2 regions of the Pseudarthrobacter defluvii genome follow, and region 1 is predicted to be linked to the other one. Evidence: riboswitches for the same ligand, from Rfam matches in the RefSeq annotation. Region 1 holds a riboswitch; the other holds the start of a gene.
What was found. A riboswitch is a leader RNA that binds a small molecule or an ion and turns the genes downstream of it on or off. The one in region 1 is predicted to bind cyclic di-AMP.
Positions count from the first base shown of each region.

Region 2: another riboswitch for cyclic di-AMP. It lies ahead of JCQ34_RS19310 (glycoside hydrolase family 16 protein); the one in region 1 lies ahead of JCQ34_RS19700 (M23 family metallopeptidase).

Region 1 covers NZ_CP066363.1:20,440-27,651, forward strand. The annotation lists gene JCQ34_RS19690 (cytochrome c oxidase assembly protein) at 1-485, shown strand, start outside; gene JCQ34_RS19695 (TlpA family protein disulfide reductase) at 529-1,143, opposite strand; cyclic di-AMP (ydaO/yuaA leader) riboswitch at 1,312-1,486, shown strand; gene JCQ34_RS19700 (M23 family metallopeptidase) at 1,485-2,291, shown strand; gene JCQ34_RS19705 (DUF305 domain-containing protein) at 2,288-2,968, shown strand; gene JCQ34_RS19710 (DUF3105 domain-containing protein) at 3,019-3,654, shown strand; gene JCQ34_RS19715 (cytochrome c biogenesis CcdA family protein) at 3,706-4,455, opposite strand; gene JCQ34_RS19720 (signal peptidase II) at 4,456-4,944, opposite strand; gene JCQ34_RS19725 (hypothetical protein) at 4,941-5,258, opposite strand; gene JCQ34_RS19730 (cation diffusion facilitator family transporter) at 5,262-6,110, opposite strand; gene JCQ34_RS19735 (ArsR/SmtB family transcription factor) at 6,107-6,433, opposite strand; gene JCQ34_RS19740 (SURF1 family cytochrome oxidase biogenesis protein) at 6,512-7,212, opposite strand, start outside.
Region 2 covers NZ_CP066362.1:4,143,707-4,150,918, forward strand. The annotation lists gene JCQ34_RS19275 (hypothetical protein) at 1-391, shown strand, start outside; gene JCQ34_RS19280 (FMN reductase) at 404-1,030, opposite strand; gene JCQ34_RS19285 (PhzF family phenazine biosynthesis protein) at 1,169-2,017, opposite strand; gene rplI (50S ribosomal protein L9) at 2,098-2,550, opposite strand; gene rpsR (30S ribosomal protein S18) at 2,568-2,807, opposite strand; gene JCQ34_RS19300 (single-stranded DNA-binding protein) at 2,934-3,509, opposite strand; gene rpsF (30S ribosomal protein S6) at 3,580-3,885, opposite strand; cyclic di-AMP (ydaO/yuaA leader) riboswitch at 4,264-4,410, shown strand; gene JCQ34_RS19310 (glycoside hydrolase family 16 protein) at 4,415-5,530, shown strand; gene JCQ34_RS19315 (glycosyltransferase) at 5,664-6,875, shown strand; gene JCQ34_RS19320 (oligosaccharide flippase family protein) at 6,872-7,212, shown strand, end outside.

The DNA of each region.
Region 1 (7,212 bases):
ACTTCTCCGGGCTCGCCGATCTCCTGCTGCCCAGCTGGTACGGGCACGTCGGGCTGGAGCTGCTGTTCCTGCTCGCCGGGATCCTCTTCACCGTGCCGCTGATCTCGGCCGACCCATTGCCCACCCGGCAGACCCATTTTGGGCGATTGATCGATATTTTCGCCGAAATGCCACTGCATGCCTTTTTCGGGGTGGTCATCATGATGGCAACGGATCCGATGGTCGAATTCTTTGCCGTCCCGCCCGAAAGCTGGAATATCAACCCAATGCAGGACCAGGGAGTCGCCGGCGGGCTGGCATGGTCCTACGGGGAGCTGCCGGGGGTACTGCTGCTGATGTTCATCCTGGTCCGGTGGCAGCGGGACGAAGCCAGCGGCTGGGCCCGGTCAGAACGGGCAGTAGCCACCGCCGGCGGCGATGCGGACATGGATGCCTACAACCAGTACCTGCAGCAGCTGGCCAACAGGCCCGAACGGCACCGCTGAACCGGCCTGGCCCGCCGCGTCGTTACCTTCCGAACACTTCCCTTTATTGTCCGGCAAGCGCCGAAACGATGAGCGCCTTCAGGGTCCCTTTCTCGGAGATCCCGAGGATCCTCGCGCTGACCCGGCCCTCCCGGTCCAGGACAAGGGTGGTGGGAACGGCGCGCGGCGGCACATAGGTCGTCATGGCCAGCAGGATCCCGCCGTTGCTGTCATCAAAACTGGGATAACCCACCCCGAACGTGCGTTCAAAGGCAGCCGCAGTCGGCGCATCGTCCCGGACGTTCACGCCGTAGAACAGCACTCCCTGGTCCCGGAATTCATTGTTCAGCGCGACCAGGTCCGGCGCTTCCTTCCGGCAGGGAGCACAGCCCGCGTACCAGAAATTCAGGACCACAGCATTGCCCGCCCAGTCCTCCGAGGAGACGGTTTCCCCGCTGAACAGCGTCCCGGTCAGGGAAACCTTCGAACCCCGCGCATCGGGGCGGTACTCGTTGACCGAACCATCACCTGCGATGTAGTTCTTGTCGTCCCCTGCGCGCGCCTGCGCGGCGAGCGAATCCTCCCGCCCCCCGCAACCTGACAGGGCCAGCGCCGCAGCACCGAACCCCAGAACAGCCCGCCGCGGCGGGCACTTGCCTTCTCCTGCACGCTTGAACAGATCCACAGTTGTCGATTCTATCCCGTGTAGAAAAAGGGAGCGGCGGGCGGCTTGCAGACGACTATCAGGTAAATCACAGGGTTATAACGATTCCAGGACCTGCCTGTAATGTTGATACAGGCATTTGTGTATCAGTGCCTTCGAGGCCGAAAGCCCAGCCCCGCCCGGGCCTCGCAAACGACGAGCTTCACAGGCGGGGGCGGAGAACCCATCTTCCGGCAGCTGCGCTGCCTTGGGGTGAAGCCGGAGCTGAAGACTGCATCGAGCGGTTCGAGTCCCCGGCCGGGCTTGATCCTTGGCCCGAACCCGACAGCTAACTTCGCAGGCGCTGAAAGGACCCCATGCCGTCTTCCCCTGCCCGCGGCCGGCACCGTAGCCCGGTGCCCGCCCGAGCCTGGCGCGTCGATTCTGCCGCACCCCGGCACAGCCGGCGCCGGCCCACCAGCCGGGACTTCGCCGTCCTTCGACGCAACCTTCCGGCAGCGGCCACCATCACCGCAGCAATGCTGGTCGGCGCAGCCATCACTGCGGCCAATGCCGGCACGGGCACTGACCGGCCCGCTGCGGCAGGCGCGGAACAGGTGGCCGCAATCGAGGTTCCGGCGCAGGCTTCCCCGGGCGCCAGCATCTCCTTCGACCGGTCCCCGGTGGCCACTGTCCCGGCCCCGGCCGTACCCGAATCCCCGGCGGCCGGGTCTGCCGGGGCTTCGGCGCAGCTGGTCCCCGCGGCAGCTGTTCCCGCCGGCCCGGCGGCTTCTTTCGGGCTCGCCGCACCATTGGCGAGCATGTCCGTAGCGTCGCCGTTCGGTTTCCGCACCAGTCCGATAACCGGGGGATCCGGGGAGCTTCACACCGGCCTTGACCTGGTGGCGTCCTGCCAGACAGCGGTGTTCGCGGCTGGAGCCGGAACGGTGGTCGAGGCAGGATGGTCCGCGTACGGCGGGGGAAACCGGATCGTGGTCGACCACGGCAACGGCCTGAAAAGCACCTACAACCACCTGGCCTCGATCGAGACGAGCGTCGGCGCCCCCGTCGCCGCCGGGCAGCGGCTGGCCGCTGCCGGAACGACGGGCAACTCCACCGGCTGCCACCTGCATTTTGAGGTGCTCTTCAACGGCCAGACCGTTGATCCGCAGGGCTGGCTGTGACCGGGCCGAACCTTGGCGCGGGCGCGGCAGGCCGCGCAGCACGGCCGGTTCAGCGCCGCGGCCTGCTGTGGGCCGTCTTCGTCACCGTGGTTATCCTCACCGCGCTGGCTTTCTTCGCCATCGGCCGGCTCTCCGGCGCGCCGCAGCAGATCTCCGATGATGGACCGGATGCCGGATTTGCCCGTGACATGCAGGTCCACCACGCCCAGGCCGTGGAGATGGCCCTGATCATCAGGGATACGTCCACGAACGAAGAAATCCGCGCGGTCGCCTATGACATCGCGACCACGCAGCAGCACCAGAAGGGTCAGATGTTCGCCTGGCTGCAGGGATGGGGCCTGTCCCAGGCAGGCAAAGGGGCGCCCATGGCCTGGATGGGGGCCGGGAGCGGGGACCACGGACAGTCCCACGGGGCCTCTGCTGCCGCGGCACCGCAGTCACAGATGGAGGGCATGGCAACCCCGGAACAGATGCAGGCCCTCCGGGCTGCTTCCGGGACAGAGGCGGACCGGCTTTTCACTGATTTGATGATCCGCCACCACCAGGGCGGGGTGGCGATGGCCACTGCGGCCGTGAACCTCGCCGAGACCGCCCGCGTCCGTGACTTCGCTGCCGGCCTGGTCGAAGCCCAAAGCGCTGAAATACTGGCCTTGCAGGATCTGCGCGCCCGACTTTGACCACCCGCAGCCCATTCCGGCCGCACCAGCGACGAAAGCGAGCCCACCTGATGTCCCAGCCCCGGCCCTCCCATGAGGAACGACAGGCGATCCTGAAGGCCCTGCAGGCAAAACAGCGGGCCAAGGCGCGCCGTAAAGCCTGGCTGCTCTACGGTGCGGCGGCGGCGGTCGTCGCCGCGATCATTGGTTCGGTGGCGTTTGTCGTCGTCGGCGAGGTACGCCAGCGCGAGGAAGCCACCGCGGCGGCGTCCCGGCCGATAGAGGGTGAGCAGGACTTCCCGGACCAGTCCAGGAACCATACGAGGGAACCGGTCAGCTACCCCAGGATCCCTGCTACCGGAGGGGATCACGCCCCGGTCTGGACCAACTGCGGAATCTACACCGCCCCCGTGCAGCAGACACAGGCGGTGCATTCCCTGGAGCACGGTGCCGTGTGGCTCTCCTACCGTCCTGACCTGGCTGCGGACCAGATCGCGGAACTGACCGCTGCCGCCGAGGGGCAGCAGTATCTCCTGCTCAGTCCCGTCCCGGACCAGGAGGCTCCGATCGTGGCCACGGCATGGGGCAAGCAGCTGGCCTTGCAGACCAGCGGCGATGAACGCCTCGCCACGTTCATCAAGAAGTACCGTCAGGGCCCGCAGACCCCGGAACCGGGAGCCGTCTGCACCGGCGGAATCCAGGGCTGAACCCAGCCGCAGGGGTGTTCTCAACGTCGGCTGACAGGTCCCTGGCATTGCCTAGACGGGCATGAGGAAGGTCCCTGCCAGGTTCTGCAGCTGATAAATCCACTTCACCCACAGCCCGGAGACCATCAGGACGCCAAGGATGATCAACATCGCCGCCCCGGCGATGTTGACCGCACGGATATGGGCCCTGACAACGGCCAGGACCCGGGAAACCCAGTTCAGGCCGAAAGCGACCAGCACAAAAGGGATCCCCAGGCCCAGACAATAAACAAACGCCAGCAGCGCACCGCGCCAGGCGCTTGCGGCCGCGACGCTCAGGCTGAGCACGGCACTGAGGGTCGGACCCATGCACGGGGTCCAGCCGAGCCCAAACACCACGCCCAGCACCGGGGCGCCGGCCAGGCCTTTCCTGCCCGGAGCACGGAATTTCCTGGTCTGCTGCAGCCAGGAGAAACCGCCCAGCAGGACCAGGCCCATCAGGATGACGACGACGCCCAGGACCCGCATCAGTGGATCCTGCCACCGCACCAACCACGACCCGATGGCACCGAAGGCTGCACCATAGAGGGTAAATACCGCCCCGAAGCCCAGAATGAACAAGGCCACCCCGGTCAGGACACGCCGCCGGTTCCCGGGCTGGCCGGGATCGGTCAGCCCGGAGACGAACCCCAGATACCCCGGAACCAGCGGAAGGATGCAGGGCGAGAGGAACGAGACCAGGCCCGCGACCGCTGCCAGCGGCAGTGCCAGCACCAGCGCACCGGAGGTCACGCTGGAAGCAAAAAACTCTCCGATGTCCACTTACTGCCCTTCCCTTACCGCGCCGCGTACCGTTCCCAGAACCAGCAGCCCTGCCCCGGCCACAACGAAAACCCCGGCAAGATTCGAACTCGGCAACCACCCGGTGTGCAGGTAATCCACCACCCCGGCCCCATCCAACAGATCCGCAAGATTTCCCAGGGCACCACCGAGCAGGAGAGCCGCAGCGGACAGGGCAGGCTTCCTCAAACGCGGGGCGGACCGGACCAGGGCGGCGGCCAGCACAGCAACAAGCAACACAGCACCCAGCACCAGCGCCCCAGGGGGAAGCCAGGACAGGGGACTGAAACCGGCACCGGTGTCGTAGGCCAGCCAAACGGTAAACAATCCGAAGTCCGTGTTGTGTCTGTCGTGGCCGAGGGCCTGGACCAGGGCGGCCTTGACCAGGAGATCGGTCACCGCCAGGGCTGCGGCAGAAAAGACCAGGACAGATCTGGCGGCACTGGAGTGCTCAGAGCCCAGTACGCTCACGTGCTCGATGCGGCGGTGCCGCGCACCGCGGCCCGCAAAGATTCAGCGGAAGGCAGCCCGGAAAGACCGGTGCCCGCGGGATAGAGCCGGCAGCTTAATCCGGCGTCTGCCGTGGAAGGAAACAGGTCCTTCCCTCCGGCCGTGAATGACGGGGAGCCGCGGAACAGCATCTCGGCGGCCTCGGATTCGGAGCTGATCTCACGAACAGTCACCAGTTCAGGGTCAAGGCCCTCGGCGTGCAGGACGTGCCTGAAGAGCTCCAGTGCAGGTCCGGAGTTGGGGCAGCCAGGTATGGTGCGCACTTCGTAGGACATGCCTTACTCGCCCCGGGGTGCCAGCGGCAGGGCAAGGCTGAGGGGTTCCGGTTGCGGTGCAGCCGCTGTTCCGCAGCCCTCGCAGCGCGGTGCCGCCGCAGCGACGGGAGAACTGCCGGGGTGGGGGAGGGGGGCGCCGGCGTCGTGTTCGGAGCCCTTGTCCGGTCCGGCAGGTGCGCAGCAGGCGTCCTCAGTGGCCTCGCCGTGCTCGGCGGTGCTGTGCGGGACCGCACAGCAGACATCGCCCTTCCAGGCGTTGATGCCTTCCCGGACGGCGATCGCGGCGATGACCAAGGCCGCCCCTGCATCTGCCCACCACCAGCCCAGGGTGCTGTTCAACACCAAGCCCACCAGCAGAACAGCCGAAAGATAGGTGCACAACAGGGTCTGTTTGGAATCAGCGACAGCCGTGCGGGAGCCCAATTCCCGGCCCGCGCGGCGCTGCAGCCAGGACAGGACCGGCATGATCGCCAGGGACAGCGCGGCGATCACGATGCCCGCCGTGGAGTGCTGCGCCTCACCGCCGCCGGCCAGAGAACGGACCGAATCCACGGTAACGAACAGGGCCAGGGCGAAAAAGGACACCGCGATGATCCGCAGCGTCACGTGTTCGCGCCGTGCCGGGTCCTGTGCGGAGAACTGCCAGGACAGAGCAACCGCCGATGCCACCTCGATCACCGAATCCAGACCAAAGCCGATGAGCGCAGAGGAGTCCGCCAGGTTGCCGGCCCAAAGCGCGACGACGGCTTCGACGACGTTATACGTGATGGTCGCGGCCGCAAAAAAACGGATCCGGCGGCTCAATACTGCACGGCGTCCCGTATCCGCAGTGAGGAGGAGTGCCCCGCTCATGCCACGCACGTCCCGTCAGCAGCGCAGCAGGCCGGATCAACGGCCAGCACCACACCCAGAAGATCCCTGATCGCGTGCCCCAGCCGGGCATCAGCGAGCTCATAACGGGTCCGCCGGCCATCCGGAACGGCCACCACCAAACCGCAGCCACGCAGGCAGGCCAGGTGATTGGACATGCTCTGCCGCGAAACACCGAGGGATTCGGCAAGTTCGGACGGGTACCCGGGCCCCTCAGCCAAGGCCAGCAAAACCTTGGCCCTGGTCGGATCCGAGACCGCATACCCAAACCGTGCCAGAACCGGAGCGTTCGTGAGCGTTTCCATAACCCCAGAGTACATTTAGGAATGTATCAATGTAAAAGTCTCGGTTCCGGCCCGCCCTGGCATCACGCATGGAATCCTTCAGAGACCCATCCGGTCCAGCAAAGCGTCCTCTTCGTCGTCCGACGTGTTGCGCTTGCGGGCCTTTTCTTCGAGTCGAATTTTCGGGGCCGGGTCCTGCGGGTCACCCTGCGTCTGGTCTTCGCATTCCTCCCGGGAGATGCGGGCCTGCTGCCGGGCCGTGTATCCGAAACCCACGAAGGCAAGTATTCCAAAGGTCAGCCACTGCATCGCATAGGACAGATTCGATCCTTCCTGAACAGCGGGCATGGCGAGCTGTTCAGGCGCTACGTCCGGAGCGGGGGATTCGGAGGCCATCAGTCCATAGCTTCCGGTCAACAGCGGGTACTCCAGCTGCCGGGCATAGTCGGGCAGGGCGATGCTTGGCAATTGGCCCTCGGGCGCGGTCCTGCCATCCAGCGTCTGTTCGGACGGTTTGATCCGGACCACCACCTCAACGTTTCCCGCCGGCGGGGACGGGACAGCATCCGGGTACCCCGGCTTCACGTTGCCAATTGGCAGCCATCCCCGGTTCACGACCACGGTCTCGCCGGAGCGGAGCCGAAAGGGAACAAGAACCTCATAACCGGGCGCGGAATTGTTTGGCCTGTTCCTGACAATCCGCTGGTCCTGCACCAGATAGTGACCAGCCAGCGACACTGTTGTCCATTTCATGTCCGGGTCAGCCACGGAGAAATACTGCTTCACCTGCTCGAACGGCA
Region 2 (7,212 bases), on a different replicon from region 1:
CCGGCGGATCTACGCGTTGATTGCGCAGGGCCAGGCCATGGCCGCCATCAAGCTGTACTACGAGATCACCGGAGAGGGGCTGCGGGCCTCACGGGACGCCGTGGGCGCCCTGGCCGCCCACCCACAGCCTTACCGGCGCCAGGAGCCAGCTCCGGCCGTCGAGGAGGACGACGACGAGCCACAGCGTTTCCCGTACCGCTACCGGGCCATCGCCAGCAAGGGCGACGTCACGCGGGAGGTGAGCAGCAACATGCTCAACGATGAGATCTACGGCAGGATTCGCACCCTGGCCCGGAGCGGCGACACGGAGGGGGCAGCCAATGCATTGACCCGGCACTCCGACATCTCACTCACCCAGGCACGGGAGTTCATCGCGCTGCTGGATGACTAGAGGGTGGACCGACTAACGGGGCCCTGCGATCCCCGCCAGCAGCTGTTCGAAGGGCAGGGACTCCAGCAGAGCGGGTTTCCGACCCGGCTGAGGCCCCTCGAGCAGCCGCGTGAACTCACCGGCGGCCCGCTCGATGCGGTCCGCCAGGGACCCACCGCCCTCTTCTGCAGTGCCCCAATCCTGGGGTCCTGCAAAGACACCGGTTGCAGCCATGCGGGTGCGGAGGTAGCTGAAGAGCGGCCGGAGTGCGTAGTCCAGGACCATCTGGTGCCGGTCCGTGCCGCCGGTGGCGCCCAGCAGGACCGCCTTGCCGTCCAGCGACTTCGGGTCCAGGACATCAATGAAGGACTTGAAAAGACCACTGTAGGACGCGCTGAACACCGGCGTCACAGCGATGACCCCGTCCGATGCCTCAACGCCGGCGATAACTTCCGCCAAGCGTGGTGCGGCGTAGCCGGTCACGAAGTTGTTGGCGATGTCCACGGCCAGGTCACGGAGTTCGACGACATCCACTGCCACGACGAAACCGGCTGCCTTGAGCTGCCGCTCGGCGGCTGCCGCGAGCTGGTCCGCCAGCAGCCGGCTGGATGAAGGTACGCCGAGCCCGGCGGAAAGGACGGTGATGCGGCGGGTTTCCATGACATTCTCCTGGTGCTCGTTCAGTTTCATTCTACATGCATATGCATTTATATCCATGAACTGCGGGCAGCCTCGAGATATTCCCGGCCAGCTCCGGGGGTGTGGATTCCTGCCGGCCATACCCGGACCGGGCCCCGCTCAGAGCAGCACGCTCCCGTTGATGCAGGTGGTGGAATCACCGCCCACCCAGATTTCCCCGTCCGCGGCACTGATATGGATGCGCCCCGCGCGGCCCAGGACCGTCCCCTGCGCGGCCAGGTACTGCTCCGGCGCACGTCCACTTCCAATCAGCCACTGTGCGGCTCCGGCGTTGAAACTGCCCGTGACGGGGTCCTCCACCATGGCGTCGCCCGGCAGGAACGTGCGGACCTCAAAGTCGGTACCGGCGCCCGGTGCATGAGGCCCAATGACGCCAACCTTGAGGCTGCCCATGGCTGCCTGGTCCGGCTCAAGGGCCAGCACTCGTTCGGCAGACCCCAGGAGGACCCCGATCCATTCAGGGCCGTTCACCAGCCAGGCGGCGTCAAGGACATCATCCAATGGCAATCGCAGCGCTGCCGCCAACTGCCGGCGGACCGGCGCTTCCACGGGGCCGAAGCGGGTCAGGGGTGGTGCGGCGAAAGCCAGCCTCCCGGCGTCGCGCCTTACCTTGACCAGCCCGGCCGCGCACTCCTGCACCACGTAGCCGTCCGCCTTTGGCACTCCGCCGGCTTCCAGCCAGGTGTGGGCCGAGCCCAGCGTGGGGTGGCCCGCGAACGGGAACTCCTCCGAGCCGGTGAAGATCCGGACCCTGTAATCAGCGCGGGGATCCTCAGGCGGCAGGAGGAAGGTGGTCTCCGAAAGGTTGGTCCAATTGGCGAAGTGCTGCATGGTCGCGGTGTCCAGGCCCTGGGCATCAAGGACGACGGCGAGCGGGTTGCCGCGGTAGGGCTGGCTGGCGAATACATCCACCTGGTGGAAAGGACGGCTGCGGGGTGTCGGGTTCACCGGAGCAGGCTACCACCGCCAAAACGAAAGACCCCCGCCGCCGGAATCCGGCAACGGGGGTCATGACGTGGAGTGGGAAATTACTTTCCTGCCACCACGTCGAGTTCGATCACAGCAGCAACGTCAGCGTGGAGGCGGACGTTGGCCTGGTAGGAACCAACCGACTTGATGTGGGCCGGCAGTTCAACCTTGCGCTTGTCGATCTTGCCAAGGCCAGCGGCCTCAACAGCGTCGGCGACGTCGCCCTGCTTGACGGTGCCGAACAGGCGGCCGGACTCGCCGGCCTTGACGACCAGCTTGACCGGCTTGGCGGACAGTGCGGCGGCCTGCTTCTGAGCATCTTCCAGGGAAGCGTGCTCGCGGGCAGCGCGGGCAGCCTTGATGGACTCAACCTGCTTCTCGCCACCCTTGGACCAGGTCAGGGCGAAGTTGCGGGGCAGCAGGTAGTTACGTGCGTAACCGTCCTTGACCTCGACAACATCGCCAGCAGCACCGAGACCGGTAACTTCGTGGGTCAGAATGAGCTTTGCCATGTTAGTTAATCCCTTCCTTAGCCGCGGCCAGCGCCGGAGTAAGGCAGCAGAGCAACTTCGCGGGCGTTCTTGATTGCCTGGGCGATCTTGCGCTGTTCCTGCACCGTAACGCCAGTGACGCGACGGGCGCGGATCTTGCCGCGGTCGGAGATGAACTTGCGCAGCAATGCTACGTCCTTGTAGTCGATGACAGTGATGTCAGCGGCCTTCAAGGGGTTGGACTTTGGTTTGGGCTTACGGAGTTCAGCCTTAGCCATCGTGGAGCTCCTATTCTAGGGAGCCCGTGGATATTGATCCACGGGATGGTGGTGGTCCGACGGCGGCAGCTGCTTTGGGTGCCTTGAGCACCCTGGCAGTCCCGGCGCCGGGCCGTTGTTTGGGTTTTAGAAGGGAGGTTCGGAATCGGGGCCGTTGCCCCAGCCGCCTGCGTTGGACACCCCGGGTGTGGCCCAGGGATCATCCTGTGCAGCCTGCTGGTTGCCGCCGCCCCAGCCTCCGCCGGAGTTGCCGCCCTGGTTTCCACCAGAGTTGCCGCCTCCGAAGCCACCGCCGCTGTTGCCGCCGCCGAAGCCGCCGCCACCCTGTCCGCCGGAGCGCTGGGTGCGGTTGACCTTGGCGTTGGCGTAGCGCAGGCTGGGGCCGATTTCGTCGACCTCAAGCTCGATGACGGTGCGCTTTTCGCCTTCTTTTGTTTCGTAGGAGCGGCTCTTCAGCCTGCCGGTCACGATGACGCGCATACCCTTTGTCAGGGACTCGGCAACGTTTTCGGCTGCTTCACGCCAGACAGCGGCGCGGAGGAACAGGGTCTCCCCGTCCTTCCACTCGTTGGACTGGCGATCAAAGGTGCGGGGGGTGGAAGCGATGGTGAAGTTCGCTACTGCCGAACCGGACGGTGTGAACCGCAATTCCGGGTCATTGGTGAGGTTACCGATGACCGTAATGGTGGTCTCGCCTGCCATCTACTGCCTCCTTGTTCGATCCTGGGTGAAGAGTGCGTTTCCTGCGGGGTAAAGAATGAAGACGGCTGAATTACTCAGCAACAACCTTCTGCTCTTCGGGGCGGGTGATCTTGGTGCGCATGATGGTCTCGTTAAGAGACAGCTGGCGGTCAAGTTCCTTGGCGGTCTCCGGCTTGGCGGTGAAGTTCACCACGGCGTAGATACCTTCGGACTTCTTCTTGATCTCGTAAGCCAGCCGGCGACGGCCCCAGATGTCAACCTTTTCGATGGTTCCACCATCGTTGGTGATGACGTTCAGGAACTTCTGAAGCGACGGCTCAACGGTACGCTCTTCGACCTCGGGGTCGATGATTACCATCAATTCGTAAGGACGCATATGTGAACCCACCTCCTTTGGGCTAAGCGGTTACGGCATTTCCGTAACAGGAGGTTCATTTGCGATTCCGTGCAATGCCTTGCCGCCCGAACGGAGGCAGGCGCAGCACAGACTTCACTATCTTAGTGCATTTGGACCCGATAGGCGATTTGCGCCTGACTCGAGGCTAGCCGCGTGACGGTCTGAGCAGGCATCCCCGGTGACGCTATGTGGAAAACCGGAAAAAGGGGCCGGATGCCACCAAGTCGGGGCACTTCCCGCAGAACCGCGACGTGAGTCCCGTTACCTAATTGTGATTTTAGGGCCACATTCGTGTACGGTCGAGCGGGGGCCGCCCCCAGCCGGCCCCAATCCCGGATGACGCCCAGCTCTGCCGCTTCCGGTGATCCACCAAGTTCCAGGCAGAGGCGGGGGACCCAAGTCTCACGGGCCTGGCTTGCGCCTGCCCTGGGGTGAAGCCGCACACGCGGCCGGATGCCTCATCCGAACCCGACAGCTAACTCCGCAGGCGTTGAGAGGTAACTTCCCCATGCCCGCACACCGCAAAAACAGCGCCCACCCAGCGCCCCGTTATCAAAAAGAGACCGCCGCCGACGCCCCCCTTCATCCTTCCACCGGGGCCAAACCAGGCCCCGGGCGGCGGCCCTGGCCCCTCGCTGCCGGTCTCGCCGCAGCACTCCTCGGGGCGGCTTCCCTGGGCCTCGGCCTGGCCCACAGCACCAACCCCACAGATGTGGCGCGGGTGGCGAGCGCCTCCGACACCGGCAGTGGTGTCCCGGTAAGCGATGTCCCCACGAAGGAACCGGCCGTTGCCCCTGCCCCCGCCACGCCCGCTCCGGCACCTTCCCCGGCTGCCGCTCCTGCTCAGGGCCCGTCCCTCCCCCAGGCTCCTGCCGCGGCAGAGCCGCCGGCACCGGCCGTCCCGGCCGCCCCCGAGGCCCCTATCGCCCTGGCGCCGGCCGCGGCCCAGCTGGCCAGCAGCGGCGCGCCGATGCCCACCGGGGTGCCCGGGAACTGGACCCTGGCGTTTGCCGACGACTTCAACGGCGCCGGATTGGACACCGCCAAGTGGTCCGGCTGCTGGTTCTCCCCCGGCTGCGGAACCATGAACAAGGTCTCCACCAGTCCCGCCAACGTCTCGGTGGCCAACGGAAACCTTGCCTTGGGCCTGGCATCCTCCACTTCCGGCGCGTTGGTGTCGACCAACCCGAAGGGCGGCGCAGGCACGGGCTTCCAGTTCACCACCGGCTACGTGGAGGCGCGCATCAAGTTCCCCGGAAACGCCAATGGCCTCTTCAACTGGCCCGCATTCTGGACCACGGGGCAGTCCTGGCCGGCCACCGGCGAGAACGACATCGCCGAGGTGCTCCAGGCGAAGATGACCGTTAATTACCATTCCACTTCCGGCTCGCAGAACCAGGGCGGCGTCGGCGGGAACTGGGCCAATGAATACCACACCTTTGGCCTGCACCGGATGGCCAACTCGTCGGATGTCTACTTCGACGGCGTCAAGGTCAAGTCTTACCCCACGAATGACGGAAACGCCCCGCAGTACATCGTGCTGAACGTGGGCGCCTCGTCAACGAACCCGGCCTACGGCCCCCAGTCCCAGATGCTGGTGGACTACGTGCGGGCCTGGCAGTAGCCAGCCACGCACCCATGTGATGAAGGACGACGGCGGGACCTCCCGCCGTCGTCCTTTCGCTTTTCCTGTGGTTTCCCTCAAGGTTGCCTAAAGCAACCCTTCCACCCTTGATGTGATCCATTACACTCTTGCAATGAAGCTCCTGTACGTGACGGAAAGCGTGCCCAACCGGGATCCAGAACTGGGGGATGGCAGCTCCATGATTCCGTACGAGGTGATCCTGCACCTTCCTGCCGATGTTGCCGTCACGCTGCTGACTTTCTCCGGTCCCGTTCCGGTCCCGGCAGCCATCAGGAACCGGTGTGAGACGGTGTACGAACTGGCCCCGCGGGAAGAACTTTCGGCCTTCGTGCGGTCCCTGGGCGGCCTCACCGGCCTGGGAAAACAGCGGCGCGCCACACCCTCCGCCCGCGCTGCCGCCGCCCGCCTGTCCGCCGGCCAGGACGCCACGCTGATCCACGGACCGCACGCCCTCTTCCTGTCCCACCACATCACCGGGCCGCTAGTGCTGCAGACGGTGGACCCCTGGTCCATCCGGGCCGGCATGGACACCGCCATCGCGCGGACGTTCCGGCCCGCCTACCGGCTGCGTGAAGAGTTGGCGGCACGCGCTGAACGGCAGTTGCCGGCAAGAGCCCGGCTGCTGACCGTCGGGGCGCAGGACGCTGCCGCGTGGGCCGCCAAGCTGGGCAGGCCGGTCAGGAGCATCCCCAACGGAACGGAAGTGGCAACAGGACCCCGCAGGAGGCGGGATGTACCCGTGGTGTGTTTCGCGGGCAGCCTCAACTACGCCCCCAATGTGGACAGCGCCGCTGTATTGGTTGAAAGAATCGCGCCCCAGGTGTGGCGGGAGGTGCCGGACGCCCGCTTCGTCATCGCGGGGCGCCGGCCCACACCGGCCGTGCAGGCACTGGCCGGCCCACAGGTGGAAGTCCTGGCCAACGTGCCCTCCATCCTGGACGTATTCCACGGGGCCGATGTGGCGGTCTTCCCGGACGAACACGGCGTGGGTATCCGGAACTCCGTGCTGGAAGCCCTGGCAGCCGGGCTGCCCGTGGTGGCAACGCCGGTGGCCGCCAGGGAACTGCCTGCGCATCCGCTGCTGGCCGTTGAGGGCAGCATGGACGCCCTTGTCCGCAGGGTGGTGGAGCAGCTCAGACTCCCCCGGGCTGCCCAGGAACCACCGCAAGGACCAGGGCAAGGGGCGCCGCAGGACGGATCCACCGGAGGAACCGCAGTCCGGACCTGGGAAACCGTCGCCGGCGAATACCTGGCGGAGGTCCGTGCGGCTGTTGCTGCGTCTTCCCCGGCCGGGGCACTTTCCCTACCGAACAGGCAACCGTGACGTACGCTCCGGGGGAATTGGAACGCAAGGGCGTCCGGGGCGCCCTGTGGCAAGGCATGGCCTTTGCCTCCGGCAGGGTGATCGTGCTGGTCACCACGGTGGTGCTGGCGCGGCTCCTGTCGCCTGCGGAATATGGCCTCGTTGCCCTGGCACTGGTGCTCATGGCATATGCGGAAACCATAGCTGACGCCGGCGTGGGGCAGGCGCTGGTCTATCTTCCCAGGACGCCCGTCATAGCGCGCTCCGCACTGCTGCTTTCCGTTGCCCTGGGTGTGGGCCTGGCCTTGGCGGCGGTGCTCGCCGCCGACACCGTGGAGGACGTGGTTGGGCTCGAGGG